DNA from 2 places in the Mesorhizobium sp. M0954 genome. Region 1 is predicted to be linked to the other one. Evidence: riboswitches for the same ligand, from Rfam matches in the RefSeq annotation. Region 1 holds a riboswitch; the other holds the start of a gene.
What was found. A riboswitch is a leader RNA that binds a small molecule or an ion and turns the genes downstream of it on or off. The one in region 1 is predicted to bind S-adenosylmethionine.
Positions count from the first base shown of each region.

Region 2: linked by a shared signal. The riboswitch ahead of metX (homoserine O-acetyltransferase MetX) and the one ahead of NKH93_RS06100 (O-succinylhomoserine sulfhydrylase) in region 1 are both predicted to bind S-adenosylmethionine.

Region 1 is NZ_JAMYNR010000003.1:191,075-198,527, forward strand. It holds gene araD1 (AraD1 family protein) at 1-912, shown strand, start outside; gene NKH93_RS06090 (hypothetical protein) at 940-1,392, shown strand; gene NKH93_RS06095 (2'-deoxycytidine 5'-triphosphate deaminase) at 1,410-2,504, opposite strand; SAM riboswitch at 2,640-2,717, shown strand; gene NKH93_RS06100 (O-succinylhomoserine sulfhydrylase) at 2,788-3,978, shown strand; gene NKH93_RS06105 (ceramide glucosyltransferase) at 4,015-5,166, opposite strand; gene apaG (Co2+/Mg2+ efflux facilitator ApaG/CorD) at 5,394-5,786, shown strand; gene NKH93_RS06115 (Hsp33 family molecular chaperone) at 5,793-6,803, opposite strand; gene argF (ornithine carbamoyltransferase) at 6,966-7,453, opposite strand, start outside.
Region 2 is NZ_JAMYNR010000008.1:103,634-111,086, forward strand. It holds gene NKH93_RS13330 (DUF1194 domain-containing protein) at 1-252, shown strand, start outside; gene NKH93_RS13335 (RNA polymerase subunit sigma-70) at 271-1,296, opposite strand; gene NKH93_RS13340 (SDR family NAD(P)-dependent oxidoreductase) at 1,339-2,085, opposite strand; gene NKH93_RS13345 (DUF1330 domain-containing protein) at 2,321-2,641, shown strand; gene NKH93_RS13350 (hypothetical protein) at 2,727-2,933, opposite strand; gene NKH93_RS13355 (hypothetical protein) at 2,932-3,153, shown strand; gene metW (methionine biosynthesis protein MetW) at 3,205-3,819, opposite strand; gene metX (homoserine O-acetyltransferase MetX) at 3,878-5,047, opposite strand; SAM riboswitch at 5,124-5,201, opposite strand; gene hisC (histidinol-phosphate transaminase) at 5,340-6,449, shown strand; gene NKH93_RS13375 (prephenate/arogenate dehydrogenase family protein) at 6,456-7,391, shown strand.

The DNA of each region.
Region 1 (7,453 bases):
GGCGCCCGCAGCGTCTATTCGCTGGCGATGGAAGCCGCGCGTACCGGCAGCGGGCTTGTCGCCCTGATCGAGCGCAAGGGCTTCGGCGAAACCGTCGATCTCGACGCAGCCTACAAGAAGGGACGGCTGCTGTCGCCGATCAACCATCCCGATCCGGCGCATCTCCATCTCACCGGCACCGGGCTGACGCATCTCGGCTCCGCCGCGACCCGCGATTCCATGCACAAGAAGCTCAGCACGGACGGCGAGGAACAGCTGACCGATTCCATGAAGATGTTCCGCATGGGGCTTGAGGGCGGCAAGCCGGCGAAAGGCCAGATCGGCGTGCAGCCGGAATGGTTCTACAAGGGCAACGGCACCATGGCGGTGGCGCCCGGGGCGGCGCTTATGTCGCCGGCCTTCGCCCAGGATGCCGGCGAGGAGCCGGAAATCGCCGGTATCTATGTGATCGGCGACGACGGCGCCCCGTTCCGCGTCGGCTTCACGCTGTCTAACGAGTTTTCCGACCACGTCACCGAGCGTGTGAACTATCTCTTCCTTGCCCATTCCAAGCTGCGCAACGCTTCGTTCGGGCCGGAGATCCTGATCGGCGATCTGCCGTCCGATATCCGCGGCGCTTCACGCATCCTGCGCGACGGCAAGCTGCTTTGGGAAAAGCCGTTCCTGTCGGGCGAGGCGAACATGTCGCACACCATTGGCAATCTCGAGCATCACCACTTCAAATACTCGGCCTTCCGCCAGCCGGGCGACGTGCATGTGCACATGTTCGGCACGGCGACGCTGTCCTTTGCCGACGGCATCAGGACCGAGGCCGGTGACGTATTCGAAATCGAGGCGCAGGATTTCGGCCTGCCTCTGCGCAACCCGCTTGAAATCGAGCAGCCGGTGAAGGTGGCGGTGAAGGCGTTGTAAACTGGTGACATAATTCAGGGGCGAGAAATGAACGGCCTGCGGATTGGCACTGTGTTCGTAAGTTTAGTCCTGTTCCTCGCCTATTTCTCCCCAGCGGCTTACAGCGCCGGACAATGCAGCGCAAAATCCTATCGCGGGGCCCGGATGTCGATGACTAACCGGCTTCTGGCCACCGGTTATTCGAAATCGCAAGTGAGCTTTCTGATGCGCAACGCGGATCGCATGACGTCCGCACTCCGCGCTGACAGACTGAACGACAATGGCAGAGCCTGCGGTATCGACTCCGCCAGAGCCCATGTGCTGGGATGTATCGACAAGCAGTTGTTCCCCTTGCAGTCCAGCTCAAGCGCCTCACTTGACGACGAGAAGCAAACCAGAGGATTTTGGGGGAAGAAGCGATTGGCAGTGCGAGAACTGCTCTTTATCGGTCAGTTTCATGGCTGCCTTGGCGCCGCGAAAGAATATCTGTTTCGCGGCTGACGGAATTGCGAACAAGCTCAGCGGGCGGCGCGGAAATGCTTGGACAGTTTCAGGCCCTGCGCCTGATAGTTCGAGCCGAGATCTGTGCCGTAGAGCGCCCGCGGCCGTTTCAGCATGTGCTCGTAGACCAACCGTCCAACGATCTGGCCGTGATCGAGGATGAACGGCACTTCGTGGCTACGCACCTCGAGCACCGCCCGACTGCCGGTGCCGCCCGACGCCGAATGGCCGAAACCCGGGTCGAAGAAACCGGCATAATGGACGCGGAACTCGCCGACCAGCGGATCGAAGGGCGTCATTTCGGCCGCGTAGAGCGGCGGCACATGCACCGCCTCGCGCGACACCAGAATATAGAATTCGTCCGGATCGAGCACCAGCTCGCCGGCACCGCTCTTGTAAAGCGGCTCCCAGAAATCGACGACATCCTGCGCGGCGCGCTTGTCGACGTCGACCAGGCCGGTGTGGTGCTTGCCGCGATAGCCGACAAGCCCATCCTTGTCGCCGTCGAGGTCGATCGACAGCGCGATGCCGCCGCCTGAGATGTTGGGTGGTTCGGTGGCGACCAGCATCTCGGTGCGGTGCAGGTCGTGCAGCTCGCTTTCCGACAAGAGCGCATTGCCGGTGCGGAACCTGATCTGCGACAGCCGCGAGCCGGTGCGCACGACGATCGGGAAAGTGCGCGGGCTGACCTCCAGATAGAGCGGGCCTTCATAGCCGGCGGCGATCTTGTCGAACTCGTGGCCGCGGTCGGTCATTACCCGAGTGAAGATATCGAGCCGTCCGGTCGAGCTTTTCGGGTTGGCGGAGGCGGAAATATGGGCGGGCAGCGCCAGGCTTTCGAGCAGCGGCACGATGTAGACGCAGCCGGTTTCCAGCACAGCACCTTCGGCGAGGTTGATCTCGTGCAGCTTCAGCCGGTCGAGCTTGTCGGCTACCCTGTGGTCCGGGCCGGGCAAGAAGGAAGCACGCACCCGCCAGGCCTTGTCGCCGAGCCTGAGGTCAAGGCTGGCCGGCTGGATCTGATCGGCATCGAGCGTGCGCGGCGATTTCAGCGCGCCCGTCTGGAACAGCGCGGAAATATCCTGATCGGGAAGAATGCCTGTCTGCCGCAAGGGTCTGGCTCCGTTCGAACGCCGGGCGAGGTCTTGTTCTGTCGCAGGTCCGACCGTGGACGCCTTTGGCACCTGCTTGGTACAACCCTCTTAATCATGCCGGCAATTGACGCAAGCGTGGCGCGGGTCTAAAGCTCGTTATCCCGTGGTGATTTGGCCGGTCGGCTTGCAGCCACGTTAAACAAGTCGCTAAAGGACCGTCGGGCCGCAAGGCCATATGGACCGGTTGCGACTTTCGCGACCGGTTTTTTGTTGTTTGGACCAATTTTGGTGTTTGGATGGAATGATGACCAAGAAGCGCGACTGGAAGCCTCAGACCGCACTCGTGCATGCCGGAACGCTGCGTTCCGGCTTTGGCGAGACCTCCGAGGCGATGTATCTCACCCAAGGCTATGTCTACGAGACGGCGCAAGCGGCGGAGGCCCGCTTCAAGGGCGAGGAGCCGGGCTTCATCTATTCGCGCTATGCCAATCCGACGGTCGACATGTTTGAAAAACGCATGTGCGCGCTGGAAGGAGCCGAAGACGCGCGCGCCACGGCATCCGGCATGGCGGCGGTGACGGCAGCACTGCTGTGCAGCGCCAAGGCGGGCGACCATATCGTAGCGGCGCGCGCGCTGTTCGGCTCCTGCCGCTGGGTGGTCGAGACGCTGGCGCCGAAATACGGCATTGAGGCAACGCTGGTCGACGGCACCGACATCGCCAATTGGGAAAAGGCGGTCAAGCCGAACACCAAACTGTTCTTCCTGGAAAGCCCGACCAATCCTACGCTGGAAGTGATCGACATTGCCGCCGTCGCGGCACTTGCCAATTCGATCGGCGCCAGGCTGATCGTCGATAATGTCTTCGCCACGCCCTTGCAGCAGAAACCCCTGCAGCTCGGCGCCCACATCGTCGTCTATTCGGCCACGAAGCATATTGACGGCCAGGGGCGCTGTCTTGGCGGCATCGTTCTGTCGGACAAGAAATGGATCGACGAGAACCTGCATGACTATTTCCGCCACACCGGCCCAAGCCTCTCGCCCTTCAATGCCTGGACGCTGCTGAAAGGCCTTGAGACGCTGCCGCTACGCGTACGCCAGCAGACGGAAAGTGCCGGCCGCATCGCGGATTTCCTGGCCGAGCGTCCGCAAATCGCCCGTGTCATCTATCCTGGCCGTGCCGACCACCCGCAAGCGGCCGTGGTCAAGAAGCAGATGTCGGGTGGCTCGACGCTGATCTGCCTCGATGTGAAGGGCGGCAAGCAGGCGGCCTTTGCCTTCCAGAACGCACTCGACGTCGTGCTCATTTCCAACAATCTCGGCGACGCCAAGAGCCTGATCACCCATCCGGCGACGACGACGCACAAGAACTTGACCGATGAGGCCCGCGCCGAGCTCGGCATCGGACCGGGAACACTCAGGCTGTCAGTTGGCCTTGAGGACGCCGACGACCTGCTCGAAGACATCGAGCAGGCACTGAGAGTTGCCGGATAAGGGATGGCCGAACAGAGGCGAGCGGGGACGCGCCGATCAGGCGCCGGACGGGGTCTCTTCCAGCTCCGCGACGGTCTTTGTCTGGATAGTCATCACGTTGCCGCGCCAGTCGACGGCGCCGCTCAGCCATCCGCGCGCCCAAATGGCGGGAAGCATCAGGTCTCGCGCCATCATCGCCGGGATCGTGCGCGGCGACAGCTGCCATCCCTTGGCCGAGGCCAAGGCGCATTCCGGCAGGTAGGCCGCGACCAGCACGGCGATGGCGGTTGCCGGCAGGCTGACGCCGGCGTCAGCCGCCGCGATCAGCGCAAGCACCAGCGGCGGCGCCGCGCCGATCAGGATCTCGGGGGCGAAGAACAGCGCGAAGGTGACGCGGCGCAGCCGCGCCCAGCGCGCCTGCCGCGACCAGATCTCGCCAAGCGTGCGCCGGCCGAGCGGCTGTTCGAAGGGCGAGGCGACAAGATTGACCCGCAGTCCGAGCCCGTTGACCAGCTTGGTCGCGGCGGCGTCCTCGGCGATCTCGGCGGCAAGCGCGCGGATGCCGCCATTGGCGTCGAGCATCGGCTTGTTCCACAACATGCTCTTGCCCTGCGCGAAGCCGAGGCCGAGCGCCTCTCCAGCGTACTGCCAGCGTGCCTGCAGCGTGTTGAGAAAGGCGCATTCGACCTCCCCCCAGAAACTGTCCGGCCGTGAGCCGATCGGCGTCGAGCAGACGAGGCCAGTGCCATGCCGCCATGCCGCCATCAGCTGCTGGACGTAGTCGCTCGGCATAAGCACATTGGAATCGGCAAGAATAACCCAGCGATAATGCGCCGCTTCCCAACCCTTCACGCAATTGTTGAGTTTTGGATTGCCGCTGATGCGGTCGTCACCGACTAGAAGGCGGGCGCGAATAGCTGGAAAGCGCGCCATTGCGGCGGTGATCGGCTTGACCACCGGGTCGTCGGCATGGGCAACGCAGAAGATGAGTTCGTAGCGCGGCCAGTCGAGTGAGAAGGCGCGCTCCAGCGTCTCTTCGGCAAACGGCTCGACGCCGCGTGCCGGGATGACGATCGATACCGGCGGCGCGTTGGCGGGCGGTGCGATCCTGGCTGGTCGCTTCAGCTTCAGCGAAGCTAACAGGATGCTGGCGAGATTTGAAAGAAGGAGGGCTATGGAAAGGAGAGCGGCTGCGAATGTCGGTTCCATCGAGATCTGGTCACTCCAGAAGTGCCGGCCGCATGACGGCCGTTTTCAACAATTCGACAGAACGCTGAGTCGCCCGGCACAAGCCTGCACACCATCATTGTCATGTGTCACTTAAATGACATTGTTTTTCGGCACCTGCGCTCGAGTCGGGCAAGGAGATGACGCGCATCGTTGATCAAACTGCGCTGAGCGTCGAAAGTTCCATCTACATTGCTTTGGAGCAGTTTATGTACAGCGCCGTCACCCGCAACATCGAAGTGCAGGTCAGGCCGTTCTATCTGGAGGATCACTCCGACCCGCCGCAAAACCGCTATGTCTGGGGATATCAGGTGACCATCGACAATCAGTCGGATGAGTTCGTGCAGCTTCTGTCGCGCTACTGGCACATTACCGACGGCACCGGCAAGGTCGAGGAAGTGCGCGGCCCCGGGGTCGTCGGCGAGCAACCCGGACTCAACCCCGGCGACAGCTATCAGTATACGTCTGGATGCCCGCTCTCGACGCCGTCCGGCATCATGGTCGGGCACTACACCATGCGCAACAAACGGGGCGAGACGTTCGACGTCGCCATCCCCGCCTTCTCGCTCGACTTGCCGGGAATGCGGCGCACCGTCAATTGACGGCCGTCATCCGGCCGCTGCAAACTCCGCCGGGTCGAAGTCATATTGCTTCGAGCAGAATTCGCAGGCGACGTGAATGCTGCCATCCTCGGTGCTGTCCCTGATCTCCTCGGCGGAAAAGCCTTCGAGGATGCCGTGGATCTTCTCCCTCGAGCATGAGCACTGGTCGGCGACCGGCACCCCGCCGAACACGCGGACGCCATGCTCGTGGAAAAGCCGGTAAAGCAGCCGTTCGGCGCCGATCGTCGGATCGATCAGCTCGGTCGGTTCAATAGTACCAAGCAGCGCCAGCAGCTCCTGCCAGGAATTGTCGGTCGGGTCGTGGATTTCCTCACGCGGATCGCCATCGCCACCGGGAAGGTCGGGTACGCGCATGCGCTCCGCCGACTGCGGCAGGAATTGTGCCAGCAGGCCACCGGCCCGCCATTGCTCGCGGGCACCGCCGACGCCGGGCGTCAGAAGCTTGGCAACCGAAAGCCGGAGGTCGGTCGGAATCTGCTCAGACTGGCGGAAATAAGTGCGTGCGGCATCTTCCAGTGTGACGCCGTCGAGCTGGACGATGCCCTGATAGCGTTGTGTGTGAGCGCCCTGGTCGATGGTCAGCGCCAGGACGCCGCTGCCGAGCAGCGTCTGCGGTGACGTCTCGCCGGCAGAAGTCAAAGCCTGCAGCCGGTCGGCATCGAAGCGGGCATAAGCGCGCAGCGCGTGCGGCGTGGAGAAATCCGCGACCAGCATGTCGACCGGCCCGTCGGTGCGGGTCTGCAGAATGAACTTGCCCTCGAACTTCAGCGAAGTTCCGAGCAATACCGTCAACACACAGGCTTCAGCCAGGAGCCGGGCGACCGGCTCGGGATAGTCGTGGCGGCTGAGAATAGCATCGAGCATCGGCCCGAGCTGGACGGTGCGACCGCGCACGTCGAGCGGGCCGACCTCGAACGGCACGACATGGTCGTCGCCGGCGTAGCCGAATTCGCCGAGCTTGGGTTTATGTTCAGCCAATTGATGAGTTTCCAACATGACAAAGCTCCGGGGCGCGGCGATGCCGCCCTCCGGGGCGCATGCGACGAGACGCGCTCGATTTGCGTGATGCGCCTGAGATAGGCACCACCAACTCCCGGATCAAGGCGGCCCAGATCAAGGCGGCGCAGATCAGGCCGGCCCGGATCACCGCGGCTCGTATCAAGCGCCCAGGCACCAGGCCAGGACCGCCTTCTGGGCATGGAGCCGGTTCTCGGCCTCATCGAACACCACCGAATGCGGTCCGTCGATGACCTCGTCGGTAACCTCCTCACCGCGATGCGCCGGCAGACAGTGCATGAATAGCGCATCCGGCTTGGCTTTCGCCATCAGTGCCGCATTGACCTGATAGGGCAGGAAGACATTGTGGCCGCGGGCACGGTGCTCCTGGCCCATCGACACCCAGCAGTCGGTGACGATGCAGTCGGCCTCGTGAACGGCCTCCTCGGGCGAACGGGTGAATTTCAGCTTGCCGCCATTGGCTTTCGACCAGTCGACATGCTTCTGGGCCGGTTCGCTGCCCTCGGGCACGGCGACATTCAGCTTGAAATGGAACCGCGCGGATGCCTCCAGCAGCGAATGCAGCACGTTGTTGCCGTCGCCGGTCCAGGCGATCGTTTTACCGGCCACCGGACCGCGGTGCTCTTCGA
Region 2 (7,453 bases), on a different contig from region 1:
ACTTTCAGCCATCTCGACCGGTATTATGCCGAATGCGTTACCGGCGGGCCGGGCTCGTTCGTGCTGCCGATCTATGCTGCTTCCGAATTCGCCACCGCCACTCGCCGCAAACTGATCCTCGAGGTCAGCGGCATCGAGTATCCCAAGGTGGATCCGAGGACGATCCGCATCGACGCACCGATCGACTGCCTGCAAGGTGAGCGCGACCGAAGGTTTTTCTCGGACCCCTATTTCCCGGAACTTGACCGATAAGGCTGGCCCAGGGGTAAGCTAGGCTGGTGGCAGGCCGAAGGCCGGGAACAGAGATGGCCCGAGCGGCCCTATGAAGATCGTCAAGGAAGCGATCCCGCCCTCGGCTGCGTCGAACACATGCAGGGAATGGGCCCGCCATTCAGGGCCATCGTGGCTGCGGGAATAAACCCCGACCGCCGGCTGGGCATTGGCGCGGGTGGCCAGCGTGCGGAAGCCGCCAAACCTCGGCCAGACGGTCTCGAAGAAACCGCGGATCGCTTCGCGGCCTTGATACCATTCACGCCAAGGCGGCATGGTGTAGATGGCGTCCTCACGCAGCAGCTCGATCAAGCTGTCGAGATTGGCGGCCTGCCAGGCCTGCATGTAGCGTTCGAGCAGCAGGCCTTCTTCGGGGCTGGGCCGTGATCGGCTGGCCGGCCGTCCCTGAGGATAGCGCGCCGCCAGCGTTGCGCGGGCCCGTTGCAACGCGCTGTTGATCGAAGCCGTCGATCCGCCCAGCAAACGCGCCGTCTCGACAGCCGACCATCCGAGGACGTCGGCAAGCAGCAGCGCGGCGCGCTGCCTGGGCGGCAGATCCTGGATCGCCGCGACGAAGGCGAGCTGGACGGCCTCGCGGCTCTCGTAACGGGCTTCCGGACCTGGCTCGCTGCCGGCAACGTCTGGAAGCTCGGCGTCGGGGTAGGGCTCCAGCCAGGCGATGTCGGCTACAGGCCCGCCTATGGCCGCCCCGTGCGAGGGCTGCCGTCCGGGTTCCCGGAGAATGCGACGCGCCCTCGACCTCGCCTTGATGGCGTTGAGGCAAGCGTTGGTCGCGATCATGTAGAGCCAACCGCGAACCGAACCTCGCCCGTCGAACTCCGATCTTGCGCGCCAGGCGCGAAGCAACGTGTCCTGGACGAGGTCGTCGGCCTCGTGCAGCGAACCCATCATGCGATAACAATGCAGCTTGAGCTCGCGGCGATGCGCGGCCGTGACCTTCTCGAAGGCCAGCCGATCGAGGATCGGCTGGCGTGATGGTTGCAGAGGTGGTTGACCGTTTGTCATGTGGCTTCTGCGGTTACGAGCGAGCGTTGCATTACGCGCCCCTCAGGCGGCCGGGGCAAGCCCGCTACCGCTCACCATGAAGGAACTGCCTTGCGGCTGGCCGGTGGCGAGTGCGACCACCGCCCGTCCGACATCGGCCGGCGTTTGCATGTCGGTCATGGCGGCGATGAAGTCCGCCGGCTGGATGCCCATATAGGCCGCTATGCTGTCGACGCCGGCTTTGCCCACGCCGGTTTCCGGCATGATGCGCATCGGCGCGAGCGCCATGAAGCGCAGGCCGAGGCCAAGCCGGTCGGCCTCCTTCTGGCTATGACCGGCCAGGAACATCTGCATGCGTTTTGCGCCAGCATAGCCGCCGGCGTTCGGTGGTCCGCCGGTCAAGGCCGCGCCGCTGGAGATCAGAACGATCCGGGTCCCCGGCTTGAGCGGACGCCGCAGAGCGGCCCGGCAAAACAGGAACGACGCCTTGACGTCCGTGTCCCAATTTGCCGAGAACGCCTTCCAGTTCTGTTCATGCACCGGCGCAGAAGGCGCCAGCGCACCTGCGCAGATCACCAGTACGTCCGGCTCAAGCGCGGCGAAGACCTTATCCGGGGCGGAGTCCATCGTAGCATCGGCCGCAAGCGTCTTCACGCCCGAGACCTCCCAGGCAAATTGCGCCAGGGCCTGTTTTCCGCGGGCGACGGCCAGCACCGTCGCTTTCTCCTTGAGGGCGGCCTCCGCGATGGAGCGGCCGACACCACGGCTGCCTCCGACGACGACGACATTCTGATTTTGCAACGATCCCATGGATCACCTCTCTATTCCCGGCCGCCGGACCATCCAGGCGCGCTCATCGATAAGGACAGCGCAGGTGGGTGGAAATCATCGGTGCCAGGCGGAAATATCTTTCCGCTGACGGCAGCGGCGCGTCGGTTTTGTATTCAGTGTCATTACCTCGGGGGTAATCGACCTGTGCGCGACGTCTCGGCAAACTGCTCCCATCAAGCCGGTTGTCCGGCCTTCGACCACAAGGAGTTACGCCATGACCGCCTACGCCGTCGCCCATATGCGCCAGGTCACGCCGGGACCGCAGATCGCCGAGTACCTGCACAAGATCGATGCCACGCTGGAACCGTTTGGCGGCCGCTTCGTGGTGCACGGAGGCGAGGTGGAAGTCGTTGAAAACACCTGGCCGGGCTATCTCATAGTCATCGAGTTTCCCAACCGGCAGCAGGCACGTGCATGGTACGACTCGCCCGCCTATCAGGAGATATTGCCGCTGCGTACCAGCAATTCCCGGTCCGACGTGGTCTTCGTTGATGGCATCCAGCACCCGCACAAGGCCACGGACGTGCTTGAATAGAGGGAATGATCGGGTACAACCGGCGTCTATGGTGCCGCCATCTATCTGGCGGCACCGAATTTGGATCGCGTCTGCATCGGCAGCTTCACCGCCCCTGCAGCACCTTGATCGCGTTGGACATGTCGCCATGCGACAATGCAGCCAGGTAATCCGAGTAGTTGATCCTGCCGTTCGCGAAGCCGTTCATCAATCGCGTGCAGAACGTGTGTTCCAATCCGGCATCCGGGACGTTCATGAGCGCGGCGAGGTTTGCCCTTTCAACCTTGCCGAACCGCATCTTGAATTTGGTCATGCACCGCTGGATCGCCTGCCGTTTCAGCGCCGGGCTGCCGCTCAACGCGACTTGTCCATTCTGGAAATCGGTCTTCGACGTCGTGCATCCGGAAATCAAAGTGGCCGACATCAAAGCTGTTGCTAATACTAACGTCTTCATTGCTTCCCCCAAACCAACCCGTTTGAGACCTGTTAAAGCAACAAAGAATGCCGGGCAACTTCATTGGATTGAAAATTGAAAATATGGTTTCTTGCGCAGGTCTGAGGTTCGTTGCTTCTGCCTGTCAAACCTATCGTTTCAGCAGGAATACCGCTTGCTGGCCGAAAAAGTTCCAGAACCACCAAGGCATGGAGAAGCCGATCCGCTGGCCGTTGGCGTCGAGCGCGGTTGCCTTTTCCACCGTCGCGCCAAGCTCGTCGCACAGATTGACGAAGTCGCGAATGGTGCAGAAATGGATGTTGGGCGTGTCGTACCAGGAATAGGGCAGGTCCTTGGTCACCGGCATGCGGCCGTTGAAGAGCAGCGAAAGGCGCACCCGCCAGTGGCCGAAATTCGGGAATGAGACGATGGCGCGGTTGCCGATCCGGAGCAGTTCGTCGAGCACCAGCTTCGGATTGCGGGTCGCCTGCAAGGTCTGCGACAGAACGACGAAGTCGAAACCCTTGTCGGGATAGAATTGGAGATCCTTGTCGGCATCGCCTTGAATAACCGACAGGCCGCGCGCCACGCATTCGTTGACGCCGCGCTGCGACAGTTCCAGCCCGCGGCCATCGACCTTCTTGGTCTCCTGCAGCAATTCGAGCAGCAGGCCGTCGCCGGAACCGACGTCCAGCACCCGCGACTGCGGCGGGATGAGATCGGCGACGACTTCGAGGTCGACGCGCTGGGCGCGGTTGACGCTCATGCCTTCGGCTCCTGCCTGGCGCATGATCCTGATCCGAACGGTCCGCAACTTTTCGGGGTCATGCGCCGAGCCCTCTCGCCCGCGCGGCCGAGGCGATGAAGCCCTTGATGGCGGCGAACAGTTCCGGTTCGTCGAGCAGGAAGGCGTCGTGGCCGCGGTCGGTCTCGATCTCGACGAACGATACCGAGGCGCCGGCTGCGTTCAGCGCGTGCACGACCGAGCGGCTCTCCTCGGTCGGGAACAGCCAATCGCTGGTGAACGAAACCAGGCAGAAGCGCGTCTTGGTGCCGGCGAAGGCATCGGCCAGCCGGCCGCCATGGTCGGCGGCGAGATCGAAATAATCCATCGCCCGCGTCATGTAGAGATAGGAGTTGGCATCGAAGCGATCGACGAAGGTCATGCCCTGATGGCGCAGATAGCTCTCGATCTGGAAGTCGGCATCGAAGCCGAAGGTAAGCGCTTCGCGGTCCTGCAGGTTGCGGCCGAACTTGCGGTGCAGCGCTGCTTCCGACAGATAGGTGATGTGGGCGGCCATGCGCGCCACCGCCAGCCCCTTTTCCGGCCGCTTGCCATGCTCGAAATATTTGCCGCCATGCCAGTCCGGGTCGGCCATCACTGCCTGCCTGCCGACCTCGTGGAAAGCGATGTTCTGCGAGGAATGGCGGGCACCGGTGGCGATCGGCAGCGCCGAGAAGACGCGCTCCGGATAGCTGGAGGCCCATTGCAGCACCTGCATGCCGCCCATCGAGCCGCCAAGCACGCTGAACAGCTGTTCGATGCCGAAATGCTCGACCAGCATCAGCTGCGCCCGCACCATGTCGCGGATGGTGATGATCGGCAGGTCGAGCCCGTAGGGCTTGGCGGTGGCGGGATTGGTCGAGGCGGGGCCGGTGGAGCCGAGACAGCCGCCGATGACGTTTGACGAGATGACGAAGAAACGGTCGGTATCGATGATCTTGCCGGGACCGATCAGCACTTCCCACCAGCCCGGCTTGCCGGTCACCGGATTGGTGTTGGCGACATGCTGGTCGCCGGTCAGCGCATGGCAGACGAGGATGGCGTTGGAGCGCGCGTCGTTGAGCGTGCCATAGGTCTGGTAGGCAATCTGGAACGGCGACAGCAGCGTGCCGGCGTCGAGCTTGAGCGGCTTGTCGGCGCCGAAACGCAACACCGGGCTCGACGGCTGGTCGGCCTCGTTGTTGGTTTTTCGCGCGCGCAAAGCGACCATCACATCTCCTTGCCCGGCCTTCAGTTGTCCACCGGTCTGGGCAACAAAAAACCGGCCATGCCTTCGCAAAGCCGGTTACAAGATGCAAACGGCCCTTTAGCAAGTTGTTTAACGTGGCTGCAAGCCGACCGGCCAAATCACCACGGAACTGTAGCCGTTCTTCTATGACTCGCGCATGGCTTCGTCAACGGCAAGTTCTTGATCCCGAATTGCCGGCCCTCGACATTCCGGGCCACGGCTTGTATTTCCGCTGCGGCTTCCGGATGGAGGCACTCTCGACGGATTTCATGAAATGAGTCAGACACCGGATCAGACACGTCCAAAGCCCCGCGCCGGCATCATGGACATCGAAGCCTATGTGCCCGGCAAGAGCGCGGCGCCTGAAGGTGTCGCCAAGGTCCATAAATTGTCGGCGAACGAGAACCCGCTCGGCCCTTCGCCAAAGGCGATAGAGGCCGCGCGCGCGGTCGCCGACAAGCTCGCGGTCTATCCCGACGGCAGCGCCATGCGCCTGAGGGAAGCGATCGCCGAGGTGCACGGGCTCAACCCGGCGAACATCGTCTGCTCCAACGGCTCCGACGAGATTCTGGGCCTGCTGGCGCAGACCTACCTCGCGCCCGGCGACGAAGCCATCATCACCGAACACGGCTTCATGGTCTACAAGATCTACATACAGTCGGCCGGTGCCGTCCCGGTGACGGTCAAGGAGACCGATGAACGCGCCGATATCGATGCGATCCTCGCCGCGGTGACGCCGGCTACCCGGATCATCTTCCTTGCCAATCCAAACAATCCAACCGGCACCTACTTGCCGTTCCAGGAGGTGCGCCGCCTGCATGCCGGCCTGCCGCGAAACGTGCTTCTGGTGCTGGATGCAGCTTACGCCGAATATGTCCGGCGCAACGATTATGAAGCCGGCGTCGAGTTGGTGGGCAGCGCGGAAAACGTGGTCATGACCCGCACTTTCTCCAAATTGGGCCTGGGCGGGGCGCGGATCGGCTGGATGTATGCGCCAATGCACGTCATCGACGCGATCAACCGCGTGCGGGGACCCTTCAACGTCAATGCGACGGCAATCGAGGCCGGCATCGCGGCGATCCGCGACCGTGCCCACATCGAACGCAGCGTCGCGCACAACGAGACCTGGCTGGCCTGGCTGAGCGAGCAATTAAGCGGGCTCGGGCTGCGGGTGACACCGAGCGTCGGCAATTTCATCCTCATCCACTTTCCCGAGGACAAAAAGCATTCGGCGGCGGCCGCCGACGACTACCTCAGTGCGCGCGGCTACATATTGCGGCGCGTTTCCGGGTACGGTTTTCCCAACGCGCTGCGCATGAGCATCGGCACCGAAGAGGCCAATCGCGGCGTTGTCGCAGCACTCGCGACATTCCTGAAAAGCTAGAACACCATGACATCACCGATGTTCGAAAAAATCGCGCTGGTCGGCATCGGCCTGATCGGCTCGTCGCTGGCCCGCGTCATCCGCCGCGAGGGGCTCGCCGGCCAAATCGCGATTTCGACGCGCAGCGAAGCGACGCTGGCACGGGCGAGCCAACTCGGCCTTGGCGACACCTATACGACGGATGCGAAAGAGGCGGTTCGCGATGCTGATCTGGTTATCGTTTCGGTGCCGGTCGGTTCTTCCGGTACGGTCGCCGCGGAGATCGCGCCGGCGCTGAAGAAGGGCGCCATCCTCACCGATGTCGGCTCGACCAAGGCGTCGGTGATCGCGCAGATGCAGCCGCACGTGCCTGATGGCGTGCACTTCATCCCCGGCCATCCTTTGGCCGGCACCGAAAAATCGGGACCGGACGCCGGTTTTGCCGAACTGTTCGAGAACCGCTGGTGCATTTTCACGCCGCTGCCCGGCACCGATCCCGCAGCACTGGAAAAGCTCTCGGAATTCTGGCGCCGCTGCGGCTCCAACATCGACACGATGGACCCGCAGCATCACGACATGACGCTGGCCATCGTTTCGCACCTGCCGCATATTATCGCTTACAACATCGTCGGTACCGCCGACGATCTGGAGTCGGTGACCAAGTCCGAGGTCATCAAATACTCGGCTTCCGGCTTTCGCGACTTCACCCGTCTCGCGGCGTCCGACCCGACCATGTGGCGCGACGTCTGCCTGCACAACAAGGACGCCATTCTCGAAATGCTGGCGCGGTTTTCCGAGGATCTGTCCTCGCTGCAGCGGGCGATCCGCTGGGGCGACGGCGAAAAACTGTTCGACCTGTTCACCCGCACCCGCGCCGTCCGCCGCTCGATCATCGAGGCCGGCCAGGATATCGACGTACCGGATTTCGGCCGCCAGGCAGTCGAACACCCGCCGAAGGGATAAGCCGCGGCAGGCCGATCGCAGGCCAGCCTGGCTTAGAGCGGTTCATCGTTTCACAGAAACGC